2 regions of the Photobacterium sp. TY1-4 genome follow, and region 2 is predicted to be linked to the other one. Evidence: predicted binding sites of a transcription regulator. Region 2 holds the regulator's gene; the other holds the start of a gene.
The links. The regulator MetJ, encoded in region 2, represses methionine synthesis genes. The targets are predictions, from matches to a motif close to TTAGACNTNTANANGTCTAA.

Region 1 (11,859 bases), on a different replicon from region 2:
TTCCTGACCTCCATGGGCTATAAAAAATCGGAAATCATCGGTAAACATCATCGCATGTTCTGTGAGCATTCGGAAGTTCATTCGCCGGAATATACGGCCTTTTGGCAGAAACTGGGCCGGGGGGAGTTTGTGTCCGATCGCTTCAAGCGAATTGACAGTTACGGTCATACTGTATGGCTGGAAGCGACTTATAACCCGATTTATGATGCCAACGGCGATCTGTATAAAGTGGTGAAGTTTGCCACGGTGATCACGGAACAGATTAACCGTGAAATCGCGATTGCGGAAGCGGCAGAGATTGCACACGAAGTGTCGGCGACAACCGGTGAGCAAACCACGCAGGGGAACCAGGTCATTGAATCAACCATCGGCAAGATGGGAGAGCTGGCCAGCCAGATGGCTGATGCGAACGAAGGGATCCAGGCGTTGAATGCGCAATCGCAAAAAATCAACGAACTGGTCAGCAGTATCGACGGGATTGCCAACCAGACCAACTTACTGGCGCTGAACGCGGCGATTGAGGCGGCCCGGGCCGGTGAGCAAGGACGAGGGTTTGCCGTGGTTGCGGATGAGGTCCGTTTGCTGGCTTCGAGAACCAGCCAGACCACGGAAGAAATCATGGCGGTGGTCTCGGAGAACCTCAAGCTGACAGAAAATGCCGTGCAGATGATCGAGCAGGGCTTGGCCCAGGCTTCAGAAGCACTGGAGTTGTCGAAAGAAGCCGGTCAGGTGATGCGGGATATCCGGATGGGCGCGCAAAAAGTTGATGATGCTGTGGGCAGCTTCGCCAAGCAGCTCTAAACGATCAGCGCGAAAAGAACAGCGCGATACGATCACCGCGCAACCGGTAATTTCAGGGAGGAAAGCGGGTGAATCTCAGGCAACTGGAAGTCTTTTACGCGGTAATGAAAGCGGGTACAGTCTCCGGAGCCGCCCGTAGCTTGTATGTTTCCCAGCCCAATGTGACCCGGGTGCTGGCCCATACCGAGCAACAGCTCGGATTCGCGCTGTTTGAGCGGGTGAAGGGGCGCCTGATCCCGACTCAGGAAGCCCTGGCGCTGCTGCCTGAAGCGGAAAAAATCTATCAGCAGCTGGGCCAGTTTCGCTCCCTGACGCAAAAGGTTGCCCGCGGTGCACAGCACCTTCGTATTGGTGCGCCGCCTATTCTGGCCAGTACGATGCTGCCGCCGGTGATCGCGGTACTGAGCCGGCAAGGCAACATGTCGATAGAGCTGATCACCGGCAATAAAGACGAGTTGAGCCAGGGGTTACTTCGTCATGAACTCGATATTGCCGTGGCTTTTGGGGATGACTGTCCGCCCGGCCTGAATTGTAGTGTGCTGACATCCGGACGGGTTCAGGCTGTTGCGCCCGTTGCGCTGCTCGACCTGTCGCCGGAGCCAATTACTCTGGAAGCTGTGGTGCAGTCCGGGGTGAATATTATCGGCCTAGATACCCGGGATCCGCTGGGGGCGATTCTCGATCATATGATCCATGCCCTTGATCCGGAATATCACTACGCACTGGCGGTGCGGAGCTATAGCGCGGCGGTGGAGCTGGCCAAACTCGGCCTCGGCATTGCGCTGGTTGATCCCTGGACGGCGCAAGGGCACCGTGATAACCCTCAGCTGACGGTGGCTGAGCTCTCGCCTGCAGTACCGGTACAGGTTTCGGTGTACAGCGCGATTCATCACCCCCCCTCGGCAGCCTGCCGGTTGTTCGAAGCGACGCTAAAGCACAGCTGTAATATCGATCTATAATTTCGAGCTATAACCTCAAGCTATACCTGTCCAATAGCAAAGTATTCGTCCTTTTCATCTCAGGTGCTTAGATTAATGACATCACTTGAATACATGGATGGACACTGATGCAAATTCCTCAACCTTATTTACTGTTTCTCGGGGATGTGACCGACCCGTTATCGGCGAAAACAGCGCGCGGTATTCTGCACTGGCGCCCGGAGAGTTGTGTCGGCCAGCTTCGTTTAACGGCGCAGACGGTCTCCCTGTCGCTGCCGGATCTGTCGTTGGCGGATGCGAAAAACCAGGGGGCTCAAACGCTGGTGATCGGCACTGCCAACGCCGGCGGGGTGATCCCGACAGCCTGGCAGCAGGTGCTGAAAGAGGCGGTGGCGATGGGCTTTCACATTGCTTCGGGCATGCATCAGCGCTTGCGTGATATCCCCGGCCTCAGTGCGCTGGCCGAGCAGCATCAGGTGCAGTTGTTTGACGTCCGGCACTACGTTGCCCCGCTGGCGGTGGGCACAGGACAAAAGCGTGCAGGAAAGCGCTTGCTGACGGTGGGCAGTGATTGCTCGGTCGGGAAAATGTATACCGCGCTGGCACTTGAACAAGCCCTGACGCAAGCCGGTCTGTCGGCCCGGTTCAAAGCCACCGGCCAGACGGGTATCTTGATCCAGGGGCAGGGGATTTCGGTCGATGCCGTGGTGGCGGATTTTATCTCCGGGGCCGTGGAAACGCTTAGTCCGGATTTTGACTCGCATGTGTGGGATGTGATTGAAGGCCAGGGCTCATTGTTCAATCCATCTTTTGCCGGGGTGAGCCTGGGGCTGTTGCATGGCGCGCAGCCCGATGCCTTGGTGCTGTGCCATGAGCTGGGTCGGTCACATATCCGTCATTTACCGCACATGCCGATGCCAGAGATTTCGGCGGTGCTGGCCGCAAATATTCAGGCTGCGAAACTGACCAATCCAGCAGCTGAATTTGTCGGGATCTGCCTCAATACCTCGGCGATCTCCACCGAAGAAGCGAAGGTTGTATGTGAGCAGTGGCGTGAGCAGTATCAGCTTCCGGTTACAGATCCGGTGCGCTTTGGCGTCGACAATATCATTCAACAGCTGGTTGACCGAGGTGCCTGATGCAGATCCAAGCAAAGCCCGAACATATCCCGTTTGCCAAACCCTTTCGCATTGCCCGGGGCGCCCGAACCCACCTGGATATTGTGCGGGTGACAATCACTGACGGGGGGCACTCGGTTGAAGCCGAATGTACACCTTATGCCCGATATGGCGAGGACACCGCATCTGTGCTGGCGCAAATCGAACAGGTGCTCCCGATGTTGGCAGCGTTGTCGGCGCAGCAGGCCAAAGTGGCGCTGCAAACCCTGTTGCCGGCCGGGGCAGCCCGGAATGCGCTTGATTGCGCCCTGTGGTCGCTCATCGCCCAGCAATGTAACAGTCAGTTCCCGTCGCCTTATTTTCAGTTGCAGCCTGCGCTGGAAACGGCAATGACGGTTTCCATCGGGACGCCGCAGGAAATGGCCCGACAAGCGCGGGACTATGTCGCACAGGGGGCATCCTTGCTGAAAGTAAAGCTGGATGCGGAACATATCGTGAGCCGGGTTGCCGCAGTCCGGGATGTCGCGCCGGATGCAAGGATTGTCTTAGATGCCAATGAAGCCTGGACGGGGATGGATCTTCCTGCGCTGTTTGAGGCGCTCGCGCCGCTGGCGGTTGCGATGATTGAACAGCCTCTGCCGGCCGGGGATGATGATGCCTTGGGCCACTTTGACCACCGGATTCCGGTGTGTGCCGATGAGAGTTGCCATACCCGGGCGGATTTGGCGCATGTTCGCGGCCGCTATGAAATGATCAACATTAAGCTGGATAAAACCGGCGGACTGACCGAAGCGCTGGCGCTCAAAGCCGCCGCGCGGCAGGATGGATTATCAGTGATGGTCGGGTGTATGCTCGGCACATCCCTGGCGATGAGGGCTGCCCTGCCTATTGCCCAGGATGCCGCGGTGGTCGATCTCGACGGCCCAGTGCTCATTGGCGAAACCGGTCCGGAAGCACTGACTTACCGGGACGGCCAGTTATATCTCTGAACAACGCCCGCCCTGACGTGATGCACCGGGGTGGGCGTTTGCTGTGGACACTCACGTGACTGTCAAGCACGGCTGGTGGCCGGGGTCACGGTAATTGACGGAGCCGGCTTTGTTATTGGAAAGCAGGCTCGATGGTGCCGTTGAACGTCTGCTGGATAAAGTCACGGACCGGCTGTGACTGGTAGATTTTTACAAACTTTTGATAATCGGCATTGTTTTTATCGGCTTCGCGTGCGGCCACGACCATCACGGCCAGCGCTGCATCTTTCGGCTCCAGATAAAGGCCAAATTCTTTCGGATCCAGGCCCGATGACATGATGTAGTTCATCGTAATGGCGGCAGCATCTACGTCCTCGAGGCTTCTCGGCAATTGGGCCGCTTCAATTTCAATGATCTCAAGCTGCTTCGGGTTCTCAACGATATCGCTCAGCGTCGCTTTGTGGCCGACACCCGGTTTGAGCGTGATGAGATTGGCATCGGCCAACAGCAGCAAGCCGCGTCCGCCGTTCGTCGGATCGTTCGGAATGGCAATGCGTGCATGATCCGGCAATTCGGCGAGGCTATTGAAGGTTTTGGAATAGATCCCCATTCGCATCAGAATCGACTCACCCATAGAAACTAAATGACTGCCGTTGTTGGCATTGTATGTTTGTAAAAAGGGTAGATGCTGGTAGCTGTTGAGATCCAGGCTGCCGTCTGCAAGTGCCGCATTGGGTGTGATGTAATCCGAAAACTCGATCACTTCCACTTTTAATCCTTGTTTTTCGGCTTCCCGGGCAACAGCTTCCACCACCTGGGCATGCGGGCCGACGGTTGCGCCGACTTTTAATACTGCTTCTTCTTGTTGGCCGCAGCCGGTTAATCCCAGCACCAATGCTGCACCGAGCAACCACTGACTGACTTTCTTATTCTTTTGCATCATATCCTCCGTGTGGACGCTAAAGGACGTTTGGACGTCTGGATTTCTATCCTACGTATTGTATGAGATTATGCAACTGATTATTTCATTTATTTCTCAGGGCAAGATTCAGGCTCGGGGCACAGGCGTCATGAGCCTGGGCTGGGTCGTGATGACTCAAAAATGTGCAGCATTTTCATCCTGATTTCATTACATTACCCGGGTTATGGCAGAGATCCGACGGATTGGCAGCCGTCAGTCATGACATGCAACCCCGCCAACTCAGGAGAAGGAAGCGATGAAAAGAATTTGTTTAGTGACGCACACGCAAGCGACTCATTCTGTGAATGGTCAGGTGGGCGGCTGGTTTGATTCGGAACTGACGGAGCCCGGGCGCGCTCAGGCCGCTCGTTTAGGCGAGAAAATCAAAGCGCATGGTTTTGAGCTTGAAAAGCTGCAAGTTTATTCCTCCGACCTCAAGCGCGCGGTACAGACAACGGAGGCGTTGGTTGCCGGGTTGGCGTTGGATGTGCGGTATGACGCCAGATTGCGGGAGATGTCGTTTGGCCGTCACGAAGGGATGGATCAAGCCGCGCATGAGGCGATCATGCAGCCTGTGAGTTCGACGGGGGAGCGGCTGGATCACCGGATCTGTGACGGTGCGGAGTCTCGTCGGGAATTTGCAGCGCGGATCGTTGCGTGTGTTCAAGAGATCATGCAGCAGCCGGGTGATGCGTTAATTGTGACGCATGGTTTTGCGGCGACCTTCGTGATTGCGGCATTTCAACAGATTGATATTGAAAGCATGGGCTATATTGCATTTAAGGTGAATCCGGGCAGCGTGTCGATCCTGGAAGCGGATGATTTATTTCAAAATCGCGCCGTTTGTTTGCTCAATGGGTAATGCCTGCGCTGCCGAGTGTGATTGGCGGCGGGATGGGGCGACATGGGCAACAGCAGGTGCTGATGCCGTGCTTTGCAGAGAAAATTGTTAATTCAGGAGCAAGGTGAACATGGAAGTGATTCGAGTGTCCCGGAAGGAAGATTTGCGTGGTGTGCTGGCGCTTTACCGAGAGCTGCGGGGGCACGATCCCGTGGTCAGTGAGCAGGCGCTGGCATCGAGCTGGGATGAAATTCAGGCCAATCCTTCGATTCAGTTGGTGGTCGCTGAAGTCGACGGGCAACTGGCATCCACCTGCCAGCTTGGGGTTATCCCCACCGTGACCAATGCCGGCCGGCCGTTCGGTGTGATCGAACATGTGATCACCGGACAGGATTACCGCCGTCGCGGTCTGAGCCATAAAGTGCTCGAAAAGGCGCTGTCACTGGCCTGGGAGCAGGGTTGCTATAAAGTGATGCTCCTGTCCGGAGAAGATCGAGTTGCCGCGCACCGTTTGTATGAAAAAGTGGGTTTTCAGGCGGGGATTGAAAAAGGGTTTGTGGTGAAACGACCACATGATGAAGGAAGATGATTTGGATATTCAATTTAGAGTAGCAACGAAAGATGATCTCGAAACTTTAGTATTGATGCTGCAGGATGATGCACTCGGTTCACAACGTGAAGACGGAACTTTGCCGTTAAATGCCAAGTATCTTCAGGCGTTCGAGGCCATTCAGGCGGATCCCAATAACCAATTGATGGTCGCAGAAATCCAAGACCAGGTGGTGGGGATGTTGCAGCTGACTTTCATTCCATATCTCACCCACATCGGCTCCTGGCGGTGCCTGATTGAAGGCGTTCGGATCCACGCCGATTACCGTGGTCAGGGCCTGGGTGAGCAGATGTTTCAGTATGCGATTGGTCAGGCGCAAGAGAAAGGCTGCCAGTTGGTTCAGCTCACCTCAGACAAGCAGCGTCCGGATGCGTTGCGTTTTTACGAGAAGCTGGGATTTGTCGCCACGCACGAAGGGTTTAAGTTGAAATTAACGGAGCAGGAGCAAGTATAGCCCCCGTCTCTTTCCTACGACCCGTACAAAACACCAACTGGAGCACAAATTTAACAAAAGGTTTTAAATTTCCTCGGGGGGCGTAGGGCTGGGGAGGATTGATACTGAACTGATTGCACACAAAATACGCGCGATTTTAAATGAGTAATTGTTCATATCAATGGATGAAGCCAATGAAGAAAAAGCTAATCGCTGTTTGTATCTTATTGGGCTCCGGGAGCTGCTACGCCGATGTCCCTGCGCCTTATATCGTGAATTACGGTCCCTCCAGTACGGTGGTGGAGGTGCTGGATGATGATCTGATCCACATCTCTTTCCGTCATCACCAGAATACGCAAGGGAGCACGGCGATCCCCCATACCGAAATGGTCTTTAAAACGGACTATACCGGTCCCGCCTTATACGAACCCAATGCGGACGGATTTCGGACCCAGGCGCTGAGTGTCCGTATCGATCGGGAGAATGGCTGCCTCAGTGTGGTCGAGTTACAACACAACAACCAGCAAAGTGCCACGATCTGTCCGGCAATTTATGATCAAACCTGGCACGGGGCATCGGTGCAAAATTTAGGGATCCATTCGGTGTATGGCTTGGGTCAGACGTTCGCGCCGATTGACCCGAACCGAGGTGCTCAGGTGAACGGTGAGTGGCTGGGAACCGGGGGCTTCGGGACCCCGGATGATCGCGGCAATACGTTCAGCAGTATCACTTATACCGATGGCGCCTATGCCGGCGCGACCACACCGCGCTTGCAGTTTCCGGTGCTCTATGCGGTCGGTGAGCAAATGAACTATGCCCTGATGCTCGATTCCAAGCTTAAAAACAGTTTTGATCTGTCGAAGCCTTGGTGGGAAATTCGTAACAAGACTGCGCCAGAGACCAACCTGTATTACATGAGTGGTCCTGACTTGCCGGATCTGCGCCGTGATTTCATGGAGCTGGTCGGCCGGCCGCCGGTACCGCCGAAAAAAGCGCTGGGGCTGTGGATTTCTGAGTTCTCGTTTGATAACTGGAGTGAGTTGGATGAGACCATCCAGACGCTGCGTCAGCACCATTTTCCGATTGATGGTGCCTTGCTCGATGTGGCCTGGTTTGGCTTTAAGCACGCCTGGCAGAACAATAGTGAAGCCAACCCGATGGGGGATTTGCGCTTTGATGAGCAAGCCTTCCCGAACCCGGCAGCCAAAGTCGCCAGCCTGAAACAGAATGGGATTGGGCTGATCACGATTGAAGAGTCTTATGTCTCGAAGCAGGGCAATTATCACGGCGAAAATTACAACGGCATGGCAGCACAAAACGGTTTCGCCAAGGACTGCGGCTCGAATAACTTTACCGAGTTTAATAACTGGTTCGGGGTGAGCGGGATGATCGACTGGTCAAATACGACCGGTGCTGCCTGGTGGCATGATCATGTCCGTAAACCGAATATTGTTGATTTGGGGATCCTCGGTCACTGGACCGATTTGGGCGAGCCGGAAGACTATCGCGCTTACTCGTGCTATCAGGCCGGCGATCATGCCCAGTATAACAATGTCCATAACCTGCTGTGGAGCAAGTCGATTTATGACGGTTATGTCCGAAATCACGATCAAAACCCGCAGCGGCCGTATTCGATTGCCCGGGCCGGGACCATCGGCTCACAGCGCTACGGTGCCGGTTTGTGGTCCGGTGATATCGGCGGTCGCCTGGATCACATGAACCTGCATTACAACGCGGCAATGCAGATGTCATTTGCCGGGATCGACTACTACAGCTCCGATGTCGGTGGTTTCTGGCGCAAGGGGGATGATAAAGGCAACCGTGACACTGCCATTGCGCCGGGAACCGGATATAGCGAAGATGAAATGTACAGCCTGTGGTTCGCCAATGCTGCCTGGTTGGATATTCCGTTGCGTCCGCACGGCAATAACTGCGGGATGCCGGGCGCGACAGGGAATGACTGTATTGTGACGGAAACGTCGCCGGCAATGATCGGTAATACCGCCGGGAATCTCAGCAACCTGCGTCAGCGTTATGAGCTGATCCCTTACTATTACTCGCTGGCCCATCGCGCTTATCAATATGGTGAGCCGGTGATCACGCCGATGCCTTTCTATTATCAGGATGATCTCCATCTGAAAGGCATGGCCGATCAGAAGATGATTGGTCGGGATATTCTGGTCGCCGGACTGACCACACAGTTTGCGGAAAGCCGGGATGTCTACCTGCCGGCGGGGACCTGGTACAACTACCACACCGGTGAAAAATACCAGAGTGTGAGTGGCGTAACGCTGCCGCAGGTGAACCAGTGGATTGCGGCGGAAAATCGTAATCGCGTCCCGGCATACGCACGGGCGGGGGCCATTATTCCGATGATGTACGTTGATGAACAAACCAAAGATGTGTTTGGTCATCGTCAGGATGGCAGCACGCGCAACGAATTGATCGTCAAGGTGTTCCCGTCGGAGTCCGCGAGCATTTTCACGCTGTATGAAGATGACGGCAGCACAGTTGAGACCTATGATGCCCAGTCGAGACCGCATTATCAGGTGCGTGAAACCTTGCTGAGCCAGAATCCTGTCAGCAGTGGCGTTGAAATTCTCATTCATGCCGCACAGGGGACTTATGCCGGTGCAAGCAGCGAGCGCAATAACGAAGTGCGCACACTGGTCGCAGTAACCGAGAAGGTGGCGGTCACTCTGAACGGCGAACCGTTGCCGATGCTGGCTGATCGTCAGGCACTGGAAAGCACCGGTAGTAAAGGCTGGATCCGGGAAGGAAATCTGATCTCTGTCCGTACCGGCGTTGCTTCGGTTGATGCCGACAAGAAGCTCGTGATCACGAGTGAGCCGTGCAGTAGCGACTGCGGGTTTACAGCCAACCTGCCGAGCTTAATGATTCGGGGAACCAATAACGGTTGGGGCACGACAGACATGGCGCTCATTGCGGATCACACCTGGCAGGTCGAGACGACATTTGGCGCCGAGGCTGATGCCCGATTCAAGTTCGATGTGTTCGGTGACTGGCGTCAGAATTACGGGGATGACGACGCTGATGGCCAGCTGGAAGCGAGCGGGGCGGATATCGCGATCACTCAAGGTGCCGGAAGCTATCGCATCACGCTGTTCGACGATCGCAACACGTATTCAATCACTAAGTTATAAAACAAACACCTCCCTTTACCGCGCGCCGGCCGTCTGGTCGGCGTGCGTCTGTTGTGAACACACTTGCTGTGAATCTCGTCTGTCTGCCCGCGGTTTTCGGGCTTGAAAACCGCTGTAAATCAGCGGCTTTTTGGTTCGGTCCCTGTGGTGACGAATTGGTATTAATCCAGCTCTATCTTTTTGAGCCGGTACGCCAGGGCCGGGCGGGTGAGTCCTAACAGACGGGCTGCCTGAGAGACGTTGCCATCGGCTTTGTTCATCGCATGTTGAATGAGCTGGCGTTCTAACACATCAATGCTGAAGTTATCGTCCAGCTGCTTGTCTATCCAGTGGTCATCAATTGTGGTGGGTTCTTTGGGTTCAAGCTGCCCTTTGGCGTTGATGATATTCAGTGGATGGGTCGGCTCGGCCAGTGACGGGAAAAAACTCTCTAAATCGATACTCTGGTTATTTTCCGTCAAAATGATCCCCCGCTCGATCATGTTTTCCAGCTCGCGGATATTTCCCGGCCATTTGTAGTGCATCAGGGCTTGCAGCGCTTTATCGGTCACCCCGAGGGTCCGTTTATGGTACAGGGCGTGGTATTTTTCCAGAAAGTGCTCGATCAGTAGCGGAATATCCTCGCGTCGCTCACGCAGGGGCGGGATTTGGACCGGATAAACATTCAGCCGGTAATAGAGATCGGCCCGAAATCGTCCTTTTTCGACGGCGGATTTTAAATCCTCATTGGTTGCGGCCACGACACGGACATCAATGGTGCGCAGTTGATTGTCGCCGACCCGCTCCAGTTCACCTTCTTGCAAAACACGCAATAAACTCGCCTGGGCACGGGGCGAGAGCTCAATGACTTCATCGAGGAAGATTGTTCCCTGATTGGCGCGTTCGAATTTCCCTTCGCGCGAATGAGTGGCACCGGTATAAGCGCCTTTTTCGACCCCGAACAGCTCCGCTTCAATCAGATCGGGCGGAATACAGGCGCAGTTGACGGCGACAAAAGGCTGATCTTTGCGATCGCTGCTCAGGTGCAGCCCCCTGGCGACCACTTCTTTACCGACCCCGGTTTCGCCTTGTAGCAAGACCGAGACTTTGGTTTTTGAGGCTTTGGCGATGAGATGGCAGACCGACTTAAACGCCTCGGAATTACCAACAGAGTTGAGCAATAAGTCGTCATATTCAGGGTTGTGATAAATCTCTTTGAGGCTTGTCACTTGTTGCTGCAGCGCCAGAAGCTCTTCGATGATCGGGTCGGGCTGGAGGGCTTGTTCGAGCTCTGTCTGGTTCTCCCATTCTTCTGCCGGTTTCCCGACGATGTGGCAATGTTCGCTGCCACATCCGGTACATTGTGTCTCCTGATAAATGATTTTTCGACCCATGTAGTAGCTCGAAAAACCACTGGCGTAGCCGAGCAGCGTCCAGCAAATCGGCATGTCGGATTGGCCGTATTCATGAAGATGCACCTCGGCTTCATAAGAGTCGTACCAGTCAAACTCGCCGTGGAAATGGCCGGTTTCCAGATCAAAGCTCAGGTTCGTCGGCACGACTTTGGCCATGCCTTTGATGGTATGCAGTTGCGGCCCGGCCAGGAAGGCATCTTCCGTGGTAAAGTCAGGACGAATTTTATGCAGCATATCGGCATCTCTTAATCCCGAGTAATAGCCAAAACGCATCAAGAATCCGGTGGCCCTTTTTACACCTAAGGTTTCGATTAACTCTTTTCTGAGTAACCCCAGCGCAGCTGAATGGATGAGTAACATACGCTGTTCATTAAACCAGACTTTTCCGTCTTCACTGGAAAATTTAATTTGTGATATCAGGTCGTGAGGTTCTGGAAGTTGCGGGGAAGTACGAATATCCATCATAACATTGCCTTTCCTTGAATCCCGAAATCAAACGGGTGACATGATTGCTTCGCAAGTGAAATCCATGAATCACTTTTAATTAAAATAGGTGAGTAGGTGCGAATCGCAGCTAATGTTCAAACGCATTATTACCTTAATCAAATGATCTATTCCTGTCACGCCTATT
Region 2 (11,859 bases):
CGCTGCCACTGCCGCGGGCGGCTTATTGGCCACCGTTTGACGGCATCGAGATGCAAAAAACAGAGCCGTCCGGCTCTGTTTTTGTTTGGAATGTGTTCTGCGCCGGTCGAATTATTCGATATCCAGCGGCTCCGGTGAGAGGATCACGCCGGTGTTGTCGGCATAGAGGTGATCTTCCGGCAGGAAGGTCACGCCGCCAAAATTGACCGGCACATCAACGTCCCCGGTCCCTTGCTGATCGGCGCCGACCGGGATCGAAGCCATGGCGTGGATCCCGATCTCCAGCTCATCCAGTTCATCGACATGGCGCACGCAGCCATAGACTACCAGTCCTTCCCATTCGTTGTTGGTCGCCAGCTGGGCAATTTCAGCGTCAACCAGTGCCCGTCGTAGCGAGCCGCCGCCATCGATCAGCAATACCCGTCCGACACCGGACTCCTGCAGCACTTCACGGATCAGACCATTGTCTTCAAAACACTTGATGGTGGTGATCTGGCCGCCAAATGAGCTGCGACCGCCGTAAGAGCTGAACATGGGCTCAACAACATCGACCTGGTCCAGGTAAATATCGCATAGTTCGGAGGTATTGTATTCCATAAGCTCGCTTCTTCTTTGTGGCAATAAAAAAGTTGTTGCCCGGCGGCACGCCGACCATCCGGCACAGGCTAACCTGTTGAAAGTATAACCACCTGCGAGGGCATTGCAATCTTCGTGGTCCAACGGGCCTTGCGGTGGCTGTCAGCGCAAGGCCACCACCCGGCTGTGATCCCTACGCCGCCAGTACCACCCCGGCGGCAAACAGCAGGTTGGTGAGCAGGGCGCATTTGACCATGGTGGCCATCATCGGCCGCAGCGCCGCACCGTCCGCGGCCTGCAAGACCTGCCGGCCGTGGCGAAACAGCAGTGGAGCACTCAGGGCAAACAGCCAGCCGTAGGGCGACTCCAGCTCCAGCACGGCGAACAGCGCCAGGCACAGCACGCTGGCCAGCAGCAGGCACAGGTGATATTTACGCCCCCAGCTTGGCCCCATCCGCACTGCCAGGGTCAGCTTGCCGCAGGCACGGTCGTTGTCGATATCCCGCAGGTTGTTGATATTGAGCACCCCGACGGCCAGCAGGCCGCAGGCGGTGGCCGGCAGCATGATCACCGAGTCAATCTGGCCCGCTTGCAGGTAGTAAGTCCCGGCGACACCGAGCCAGCCGAAGAACATCAGCACCGACAGATCGCCCAGTCCGCGGTAGCCATAAGGCTTATTGCCGACGGTATAGGCAATGGAGGCGGCAATCGCCATCAGGCCGAGCAGGAGAAAGCCGACAATATCCTGCGGGGTGCTGCAGGCAATCAGGATCAGGCACAGGCCGCTGCTGACCGTCAGGATGATATTGAGGATCATCGCATTGCGCATCGCCTCGGGGGTGATGTGCCCGGACTGAATCGCGCGCTGCGGGCCCAGACGATCGGCGTTATCGGTGCCTTTGGCAGCATCGCCGTAGTCATTGGCCAGGTTCGACAAGATTTGCAGCAGCAGGGCGGTGATCAGGGCGAGGCCGGCGATCAGCGCGGAGAAGTGTCCCTGCCAGGCGGCGACGGCGCTGCCGCTGACAATGGAGGTGACGGCCAACGGCAAGGTTTTCGGTCTTGCCGCATCCAGCCAGATTGCGAATGAAGAAGGAGTCATAATGTGCTTAATTCGAAAACCATCGAAAAGCTATTATGGCGGATATGCAGCGCGGGGCAACTTTATCGGCCCAATGTTTGTCCGAGAACAAAAAACGGTGCCAGCCGGCACCGTTTGGTGAGTGTGTCGCGGGCGCGTCTTGCGCGGCGTTACAGGATAAAGCGGCTCAGATCTTCGTCTTCCACCAGCTCACCCAGACGCTCGGTGACGTAGGCATCGTTGATCACGATTTTCTCGCCGGATTTCTCGGTAGCGTCGAAGGACAGTTCTTCCATCAGGCGTTCCATCACGGTGTGCAGGCGGCGGGCACCGATGTTCTCGGTCCGCTCGTTGACCTGCCAGGCGGCATCGGCCAGCTTGTTGATCCCGCTTTCGTCAAACTCGATGTTCACCGATTCGGTGGCCATCAGGGCCTGGTATTGCTCGGTCAGCGAGGCGTTCGGCTCGGTCAGGATGCGCTTGAAGTCATTGCTGCTCAGGGCTTCCAACTCAACGCGGATCGGCAGACGGCCTTGCAGTTCCGGGATCAGATCCGAAGGCTTGGCGACCTGGAAGGCGCCGGAGGCAATGAACAGGATGTGGTCGGTACGAACCATGCCGTGTTTGGTCGAAACGGTGCTGCCTTCCACCAGCGGCAACAGGTCACGCTGAACCCCTTCGCGCGAGACATCCGGGCCGGAGGTTTCGCCACGCTTACAGATCTTGTCGATCTCATCAAGGAACACGATACCGTGGTTTTCGACCGCGAAAATCGCTTTCTCTTTGAGTTCTTCCTGGTTGACCAGCTTGGCCGCTTCCTCTTCGGTCGCTGCCTTCATCGCGTCTTTGATTTTCATCTTACGCTTTTTGGTCGTGTTGCCGGCCAGGTTCTGGAACATGCCCTGCAGCTGGTTGGTCATTTCTTCCATGCCCGGCGGGGCCATGATTTCCACCCCCATTTGCGGTGCAGCGACATCGATTTCGATCTCTTTGTCATCCAGCTTGCCTTCACGCAGCTTCTTGCGGAACGACTGGCGGGTCGCGGAGCTGTTGTCCGCTTCTTCGTTCTGGCCCCAGGCATCGCGGGCCGGCGGCAGCAGGACGTCCAGGATCCGATCTTCCGCCTGCTCTTCGGCGCGGAAACGGACTTTTTCCATCGCTTGCTGGTGGGTCATCTTCACCGCCACATCCGTCAGGTCGCGGATGATGGTTTCGACTTCTTTGCCGACATAGCCGACTTCGGTAAATTTGGTCGCTTCGACCTTGATGAACGGCGCATTGGCCAGTTTGGCCAGGCGGCGGGCGATTTCGGTTTTACCGACCCCGGTCGGGCCGATCATCAGAATGTTTTTCGGAGTCACTTCGACCCGCAGCTCTTCAGGAAGCTGCATGCGGCGCCAGCGGTTGCGCAGGGCAATGGCCACTGCGCGCTTGGCTTTGTCCTGACCGATGATGTGGCGATCAAGTTCGTGGACGATTTCGCGAGGCGTCATCTCAGACATAGGGCTTCCTTACTTGCTCTCAAGCTCTTCGATGGTATGGAACTGGTTGGTGAAGACACAGATATCCCCAGCAATTTTCAGCGATTTTTCAGCAATCTCACGGGCATCGAGATCAGTGTTCTCCAGTAGGGCCGTCGCCGCAGCTTGGGCGAAGTTGCCGCCGGAGCCGATGGCGATCAGGTCATTTTCCGGCTGCACAACATCGCCGTTGCCGGTAATGATCAGCGAGCAAGTTTCATCGGCCACCGCCAGTAGGGCTTCCAGGCGTCGCAGCATGCGATCGGTGCGCCAGTCTTTGGCCAGCTCGACCGCGGCTTTCATCAGGTGGCCCTGGTGCATTTCCAGCTTACGCTCGAAACGCTCGAATAGGGTGAAGGCGTCCGCTGTACCGCCGGCAAAGCCTGCCAGTACTTTATTGTTGTATAAACGGCGCACTTTGCGAGCGTTACCTTTCATCACGGTATTGCCCAGGGACACCTGGCCATCACCGGCGATAACTACTTTACCGTTTCGACGTACAGATACGATTGTGGTCACGGTTTTACCTCTTTGAGTCTGTCCGGCCTGGGCCGGTATCGGTATAGGAGTATATCTGGGGATAGGGGGGAGCGTTTTCAAGGAAGGGCTCAAAAGAAAAGGATGCCGGCGGGGCATCCTGTTCTTGTGGCGGTCGCGTGCCGATTTATTCCCAGAACCAGATGGCGCAGGGTTCAATGCCGGCGCGGCGCAGCTGGTTGCGGTCGCTCTCGGCTTTACGTTTTTGCGGGTACGGGCCAAGGATCACCCGGTACCAGCTGCCTTTTTCACCCTGGCTGACCTTAATCTGGCTGGTCAGTCCCTGGAAGGCAATCATGGCTTTGCGCTGCTCGGCCTGATCGGCGCTGCGATAGGCGCCGCATTGCATCAGGTAGGGCCGGGTGGGTTGCTGTTGCGCTTTGGCCTCAACCTTCACTTCTTTATTTTCCAGCTCTTCAATATAACGCCATTTCTCCTCCGGCTTCGGCGGCAGGGTGGTTTGCGGCTTCGGCTCGGGCTTTGGCACAGGCTTGGGTGCCGGTTTCGACGCAGGTTTGGGCGCAGATTGGGGTGCCGGTTTGGGCTGTGCCGTGGTCGCCGGCTTCGGGGCCGGGCTGGTCGACAGAAAATACAGGCCGTAGCCCAGGGCACCGACCAGGCAAAGCGCAATCAGCGCCCATTTGAACGGAAAGCCGCCGGATGCCGGTGCCTTGCGAGAATTGCGGGTCGACTTCTTCGGCGCTCGCCCACGTTTGACATAATCTTTTGTGGCCACAGTCTGATTCTGTATCAACGGAAATAACAATGGCCGTTATGGTACAAAGTTGCGTCGGCACTGACCAGTGGCGGGAGTCAATCCGGCGTGTAAGCCGGGATGCGTTTGAGTGATTTTTGTGAGCTTATGCCCAAAACATAAGCTCACAGCGGGGCTTCGTGCCTGGTTTAGGCGACAGGCGGCGCTGCACTTTCCCGGATCACCAGCTTGGCATCGAGCAGGCGTGAGCCGGAGCTGATGTCTTTGCCTTGCAGGATATCGAGCAGCATCAACATCGACTGACGGCCGATTTCATAGCGTGGCTGAGACACCGTGGTCAGCGGCGGATCGCAGTACTCGGCGAACTGGATGTCATCGAAGCCGACAATCGACAGATCCTGCGGGACCTGGAAGCCCAGGCGTTTGGCCTGTTGCATGGCACCGATCGCCATCACATCGTTGTGACACAGCAGTGCCGTCGGGGGCTCCGGCAGCGACAGCAGGGCCGTGACGGCGCGGGCACCGGCGGCAAAGGTGAAGTCGCCCTTCACGGTGTAGGCCGGATTGAGCTCGACGCCGGCGCGGCGCAGGGCCTGTTGGTAGCCCTGGGAGCGGAACTGGCACAGCACGGCGGTGTCCGGTCCGGCAATTTGGGCGATCCGTTTGTGGCCCATCTGGGTCAGGTAGTTGACGGCTTCAAACGCAGCGGTCAGGTTGTCGATGTGGACCGTCGGCAGTTCCAGCTCCGGCGCAAATTCGCACGCCATCACCATCGGTGGCAGGTTTTTCTGCTCCGGCTTGCTGACATCAAACGGCAGATCCGTGCCGAGCAGCAGCATGCCGTCCGCCTGTTTGGTAAACACCAGGTTGACGAAGGAGTTTTCGCGGGTTTTTTGTTGCCCACTGTCACCCAGTAAGACCAGGTAACCGTGCTCCATTGCTGCTTCCTCAATCCCGCGAATGATCTCGGTAAAGTAGGGATCACAGATGTCCGGCACGATTGTGACAATGGTCTTTGATTCGTTACGACGCAGATTCCTAGCCAGGGAGTTGGGGGAATAGCCAGCATCCATGACGGCCTGCTCAACCTTTTTGCGGGTTGAGGCCGACACTTTTTCCGGGTTCATCAGGGCACGGGAGACCGTGGCCGTCGAGACGCCGGCTAGCTGGGCAACATCCTTCATTGTCGCCATAGTTGCAGTTCCTCTCTATTTATTATTTCTCTCATCATTGCCGGAGGATCCTAGCCAAACCGGGCAGATACCTATACCAGCGAGCCTACTATTGTAGGCGCTCCTTCCGGGATTAAACATGGTCAAATCAGCATAAATTACATTCGGGATGTGATGTAAGTCGCATTGTTCATTTTAAGTTAAATCCTGGGGTTCGACATCGATCGACCACCGAACTTTGCGGGCCAACGGCAGCATCTGGATGGCCGGTTTGGCCACGGTCAGCATGCGTTGCAGGGTTTTGCGATCCGGGGCCTGGAGCAGCAGCTGCCAGCGATAGCGCCCGGCTCGGCGGGCCAGCGGGGCCGGATTGGGACCGAGAACCGGCGTGTATTGGTCATACAGCGGGCTGGTTTCGAAAATCCCCCGCACCTGCTGCAAAAACTGTTCGGTCTGCTCGCTGCTGTTGGCCTCGGCCCGAAACAGCGCCAGATAGGTGAACGGTGGCAGCCAGGCCTGCTTGCGCTCGGTCAGGGCGCTGCGGGCGAAGGCGTCGTAGCCCTGGTGGAGCAGGGCCTGCAGCAGGGCATGCTCGGGATGGTGGGTCTGGAGCAGCACTTCCCCGGGTTTGCTGGCCCGTCCGGCCCGTCCGGCGACCTGGATAAACAACTGGGCCAGCCGCTCGCTGGCGCGAAAGTCGTTGCTGAACAGGGCGCTGTCGACATCAATCAGGCCGACCAGGGTGACATCCGGAAAGTGGTGGCCCTTGGCCAGCATCTGGGTGCCGATCAGGATCTGGTATTCGTTGTTGCGGATCGCTTCGAGGTAGTTTTCCAGGCTGCCCTTGCGCCGGGTGCTGTCGCGATCGATACGGACGGTTTTGTAGTCGGGAAACAGGGTTGCCAGCTGTTGCTCAAGTTGTTCGGTGCCGACTCCGACCGCATGGAGCTGGGTCGAGCCGCACTGGTGGCACTGGGGCATCACCGGCCGCTGAGTGGCACAGTGGTGGCAGCGCAGCTCGCCCGATTGCTGGTGGAAGGTGTAGTAGGCGTCGCAGCGTTGACACTCAGCCAGCCAGCCGCAGGCGTGGCACATGATGGCCGGGGCAAAGCCGCGGCGGTTGAGAAACAGCATCACCTGGTTGCCCGCTTCCAGGTGTTTGCGCATCTGGGCGATCAGCGGGGCCGACAGCCCGGCTTCCAGGTACAGCCCTTTGACATCCAGTACCCCGTGGCGGGCCTGGCGGGCATTCCCGGCCCTGCGGGTCAGGGTCAGGTGATGGTACTTACCGGTGTTGGCATTGTGCAGGCTCTCGAGCGCCGGGGTCGCCGAGCCGAGAATGATCGGAATGTTTTCCTTGCTGGCGCGCATCACTGCCAGATCGCGGGCATGGTAGCGCAGGCTGTCTTGTTGCTTGTACGAGGCGTCGTGCTCTTCATCGACAATGATGATCCCGAGGTTATGGCACGGGGTAAACAGCGCCGAGCGGGTACCGATAATAATCCCCGCCTGGTTGTCCCGTCCGGCCAGCCAGGCCGACAGCCGTTCGGTGTCATTGAGCCCGGAGTGGACGGTTTGCAGCGGCACATTGAAGCGGCGGCGAAAGCGGTTGATGGTTTGCGGGGTCAGGCCGATCTCCGGGACCAGGATCAGTGCCTGTTTGCCGGCGGCCAGCACCGGCTCAAGCAGATTGAGGTAGACCTCGGTTTTGCCGGAACCCGTCACGCCTTCGAGCAGGTAGCAGCCGAAGCCGGGATTGGCGTTGACGGATGCCACCGCCAGGGCTTGCTCGTCATTGAGCCGGGGCTTTTCTTCGGTGATGGCAAAGTCGTCGGTCCAGGCCCGTTGCGGCGGCCGGGCTTCGCAGGCTTCGATCCAGCCCTTGTCACTGAGGGTTTTGAGGATCGCGGCGCTGATCTCTTCGCCCAGCAGGGCTTCGTGGCTCCAGCGGTCGTTGCGCAGCAGGTTCAGGACCTGGGCCTGGCGCGGCGCCCGGGTCGGCAGCGGCTGATCGCGGCCGGCGTCGGTCAGCTGCCAGACCTTGAGGCTGGCCGGCGAGGCTTCGCGCCCTTTGCGCAGCAGGGTCGGCATGGCATTGGCTAGGGTATCGCCGAGCGGATACTGGTAATAGCTGCTGGCCCAGCGCAATAACTCGAACAGGGAGTCCGGCCACAGCGGTGCGTGATCGAGCACGGCCGAGATCCCTTTGAGCTGGTTGAGCGGGAAATCAGACTGGTCGGTGAGGGCTACCACCACCCCGACCAGTTGCTGGCGGCCAAACGGCACCCGCACCCGGGCGCCGACCACCGGGGCCTGGTCGGGCTTGATCAGGTAGTCGAACTGTTTATCCAGGGGAACAGGGAGTGCCACGCGGGCAATCTTGGAGGCCATAACAAACCGCAATTTTCAGCATTGACTAAGATCAGAGAGTGTACCTTGCCCGGAGGCAAGCGCAAAGTGGCGAAAAAGGGAGCGTATCAGTTGATTTGGACGGATTGTTTGATTACTATACGCCGCCTGAATTCGGTGTACTGGAACCCCATTACACCTATTGTTATTAACGACGTGTGGTGCCCGGCTTTGGATCGGGAGAGCGACACGGCCTTACTATTGAGGTTATCCCATGAAACAAGGTATCCACCCAGAATACGCAGAAGTAAACGCGAAATGTTCTTGCGGCAACGCGTTCGTATTCAAGTCAACTCTGGGCAAAGACATCAACCTGGATGTCTGTGACAAGTGTCACCCATTCTACACTGGTAAGCAGCGTCAAGTGAGCACCGGTGGTCGTATCGACAAGTTCAACAAGCGTTTCGGTGCGCTGTCTAGCAAGTAATTGCCAGCAGAATTCCGACAAAAGGGGACGCCAGGCGTCCCCTTTTTGTTTTCCCGCAGCCTGCGCGCAATTTAGTCTATTCTGCCGCGATTGCCGGACGGATCCGGGATGTTTACAGGCCAGTGCGACGATTTCCACCCATTTTACGGTATGCGGATCATAAATTCGCGATACCTGACTACAGCAGTGGGAGATTATTGGCTCGACCAGCCGGGCCCGGCTAGGATTTTCTACCGCTATAGCATATGATTTATCTCCCACTACCCAACTGAACCTCATTTTCTTTCAGGATCTGAAACACTATGTCTGAAGACTTTCGCCAACAAGCGCTTCATTACCATGCTTACCCTGTACCAGGCAAAATTGCCGTAGAGCTCTCCAAGCCTGCTGATACTGTTGAAGACCTTGCCCTTGCTTACAGCCCGGGTGTGGCTGAGCCGGTGCGTGAAATTGCCCAAAACGCTGACAATGTTTACAAATACACCGCCAAAGGCAATATGGTGGCGGTGATCAGTAACGGCACCGCGATCCTTGGCCTGGGCAACCTGGGCCCGCTGGCATCCAAGCCGGTGATGGAAGGGAAGGCGCTGCTGTTCAAGCGCTTTGCCGGCCTGGACTCGATTGATATCGAAGTGAAACACCGCACGATCGACGAGTTTGTTGATACTGTGGCCAACATCGCCGATACATTCGGCGGCATCAACCTAGAAGACATTAAAGCGCCGGACTGCTTTGAAATTGAAAAGCGTCTGATCGAGCGTTGCCAGGTGCCGGTATTCCACGATGATCAGCACGGCACCGCGATCGTGACTGCGGCCGGGATGCTCAATGCCCTGGAACTGCAAGGCAAAGAGATCAGCGAAGCCGTGATCGTCTGTCTGGGTGCCGGTGCGGCTGCCGTGGCCTGTATGGAACTACTGATCAAGTGCGGTGCACAGCGTGAGAAGATCTACATGCTGGATCGTAAGGGCGTGATCCATACCCGCCGTGACGACATCAACGAATACAAGCAGCTGTTTGCCAACAATACCGACAAGCGCACGCTGGAAGACGTGATCGAAGGCGCAGACATTTTTGTCGGCGTATCCGGTCCGGATCTGCTGTCACCGGAAGCCCTGAAGCTGATGGCGGACAAGCCGGTGGTCTTTGCGTGTTCTAACCCGGATCCGGAAATCAAGCCGGCGCTGGCGCATGCCGTGCGTGACGATTTGATCATGGGCACCGGCCGTTCGGACTATCCGAACCAGGTCAACAACGTACTGTGCTTCCCGTTCATCTTCCGCGGTGCCCTGGACGTGCGCGCCAGTGCGATTAATGACGAGATGAAACTGGCAGCCGTGAAGGCGATCCGTGAACTGGCCAAAGAGCCGGTCCCGGCAGAAGTGCTTAAAGCGGCTGGCGTGGACAGCCTGGCCTTCGGTCCGGAATACATTATTCCGAAACCAATGGATCCGCGTCTGCTGCCGCGCGTGGCCAAAGCCGTGGCGGTGGCTGCGGTTGAATCCGGTGTTGCCCGGATCGACATGCCGGTCAATTACATGGCTGATAAATAATTCAGTCGGATAGGAAAAAACCAGCCCACGGGCTGGTTTTTTTGTCTCTGGCGGCAGAAAAGCAGCGATTACTCGTTGATGTCTTCGTACTTGATGCCCATCTCGTCCATCAGGGCTTTGGCCTCGGCCGGCAGATCATCCGGGCGGTCTTTGCGGATGTCATCGTCGGTAGGCAGGGGCTGGCCGGTGTAGGCATGCAGGAATGCCTCACACAGCAGCTCACTGTTGGTGGCGTGACGCAGGTTGTTGATCTGACGGCGGGTACGCTCGTCAGTCAGGATTTTCAGTACCTTCAATGGAATCGAAACGGTAATTTTTTTGACTTGCTCGTTTTTCTTACCGTGTTCCGCGTATGGGCTGATGTACTCGCCATTCCACTCTGCCATTTTCTACCTTCTCAGCGATATTGGATTGAATAAATTAGATGATGGGTGAATTTTAGCGGGATTTACCGCCACAAGCAAAGACATATAGACGTCCAGAAGTGTTGACGTCTTTATGGATTATGGCTAATGTTGGTGCTCATCCGTTCTTCACCGCAGGGCCAGCCCTCAGACAAGGAAAGTAAATATGAGTGACAAGAAGCGAGCGACCGTTGCCGTCCGCACCGGGATCGAATCGGACACCCAATATAATGCGGTGGTGCCGCCTATCTACCTTACTTCGACTTATAGCTTCTCACAACTGGGGGAAGTACCGCAGTTTGACTATTCCCGCTCGGGCAACCCGACCCGCAATACCTTGGCTGAAGCGCTGGCTGCGCTGGAAGGGGGCGCCGGGGCCGTGGTGACCAACTGCGGTACGGCGGCGATTAACTTGCTGGTCACTGCCCTGCTGGGGCCGGATGATTTGGTGGTGGCTCCGCATGACTGCTACGGCGGCACCTACCGCCTGTTCCATACCCGGGCTGAGAAAGGGGATTTTCAGGTCTGTTTTGTCGATCAGACCGATCCGGCCGCGCTGGCAGCGGCACTGGCCAAGCAGCCCAAACTGGTCTGGGTGGAAACACCATCCAACCCGTTGCTGCGGGTGGTCGATATCGCCGCGGTGTGCGAACAGGCGCACCAGACCGGGGCGCTGGTCGCGGTGGACAACACTTTCCTGTCCCCGATCCTGCAACAGCCGATCGCCCTGGGCGCGGATTTTGTCGTCCATTCGACCACCAAGTACATTAACGGTCATTCCGACGTGCTCGGCGGGGTGCTGATTGCCAAAGCATCGGAGCAGGCGGAAACCCTGGCTTGGTGGGCCAACTGTATCGGTGCCACCGGGGCGCCGTTTGATGCATACCTCACGCTGCGCGGACTGCGGACCCTGGCCCCCCGGATGAAGCTGCACGAAGAGAACAGCGCCCGGATCCTCACTTACCTGCAAAGCCAGCCGCTGGTCGGGCAAATCTATCACCCGAGTCAGCCCGAACATCCGGGCCATGCGATTGCCCTCAAGCAACAGCAGGGATTTGGCGCTATGCTCAGTTTTGAAATGGCCGGCAGTCAGGCGCAGCTGGAATCGTTTGTCCGCCAGCTGCAATGCTTTTCTCTGGCGGAGTCCCTCGGCGGGACCGAAAGCCTGATCTGCCATCCGGCCAGCATGACCCACCGGGCGATGTCGGATGCAGCGCAGGCCGAAGCGGGCATTAAGCCGTCCCTGCTCCGGTTGTCCGTGGGACTGGAAGATGCCGATGATTTGATTGCCGATTTGGCGCAGGCGTTTGCCCTGGCAGCGGAGGTGACGGAATGAGCCAGCCGACAGCACGACAGCTCCACAAATTTGGCGGCAGCAGCCTGGCCGATCCGGCGTGTTATCGCCGGGTGGCCGAGATCATCGGTGAATATGCCGGTCCTGAAGATTTGATTGTGGTTTCCGCCG

Region 1: NH461_RS21255 (MetQ/NlpA family ABC transporter substrate-binding protein) is a predicted target of MetJ. The motif match lies at 4,796-4,815, and genes of this name have one in related genera.

Annotation. Positions count from the first base shown of each region.
Region 1 is NZ_CP099735.1:990,524-1,002,382, reverse strand. It holds gene NH461_RS21275 (methyl-accepting chemotaxis protein) at 1-801, shown strand, start outside; gene NH461_RS21270 (LysR family transcriptional regulator) at 870-1,760, shown strand; gene dgcN (N-acetyltransferase DgcN) at 1,868-2,878, shown strand; gene dgcA (N-acetyl-D-Glu racemase DgcA) at 2,878-3,846, shown strand; gene NH461_RS21255 (MetQ/NlpA family ABC transporter substrate-binding protein) at 3,959-4,765, opposite strand; gene NH461_RS21250 (histidine phosphatase family protein) at 5,043-5,648, shown strand; gene NH461_RS21245 (GNAT family N-acetyltransferase) at 5,758-6,216, shown strand; gene NH461_RS21240 (GNAT family N-acetyltransferase) at 6,218-6,691, shown strand; gene NH461_RS21235 (TIM-barrel domain-containing protein) at 6,865-9,834, shown strand; gene NH461_RS21230 (sigma-54-dependent Fis family transcriptional regulator) at 9,996-11,690, opposite strand.
Region 2 is NZ_CP099734.1:215,896-227,754, forward strand. It holds gene rraA (ribonuclease E activity regulator RraA) at 112-597, opposite strand; gene NH461_RS01030 (1,4-dihydroxy-2-naphthoate polyprenyltransferase) at 770-1,678, opposite strand; gene hslU (HslU--HslV peptidase ATPase subunit) at 1,828-3,159, opposite strand; gene hslV (ATP-dependent protease subunit HslV) at 3,169-3,696, opposite strand; gene NH461_RS01045 (SPOR domain-containing protein) at 3,842-4,450, opposite strand; gene cytR (DNA-binding transcriptional regulator CytR) at 4,618-5,622, opposite strand; gene priA (primosomal protein N') at 5,797-7,992, opposite strand; gene rpmE (50S ribosomal protein L31) at 8,225-8,437, shown strand; gene NH461_RS01065 (malic enzyme-like NAD(P)-binding protein) at 8,740-9,990, shown strand; gene metJ (met regulon transcriptional regulator MetJ) at 10,059-10,376, opposite strand; gene NH461_RS01075 (O-succinylhomoserine (thiol)-lyase) at 10,561-11,730, shown strand; gene NH461_RS01080 (bifunctional aspartate kinase/homoserine dehydrogenase II) at 11,727-11,859, shown strand, end outside.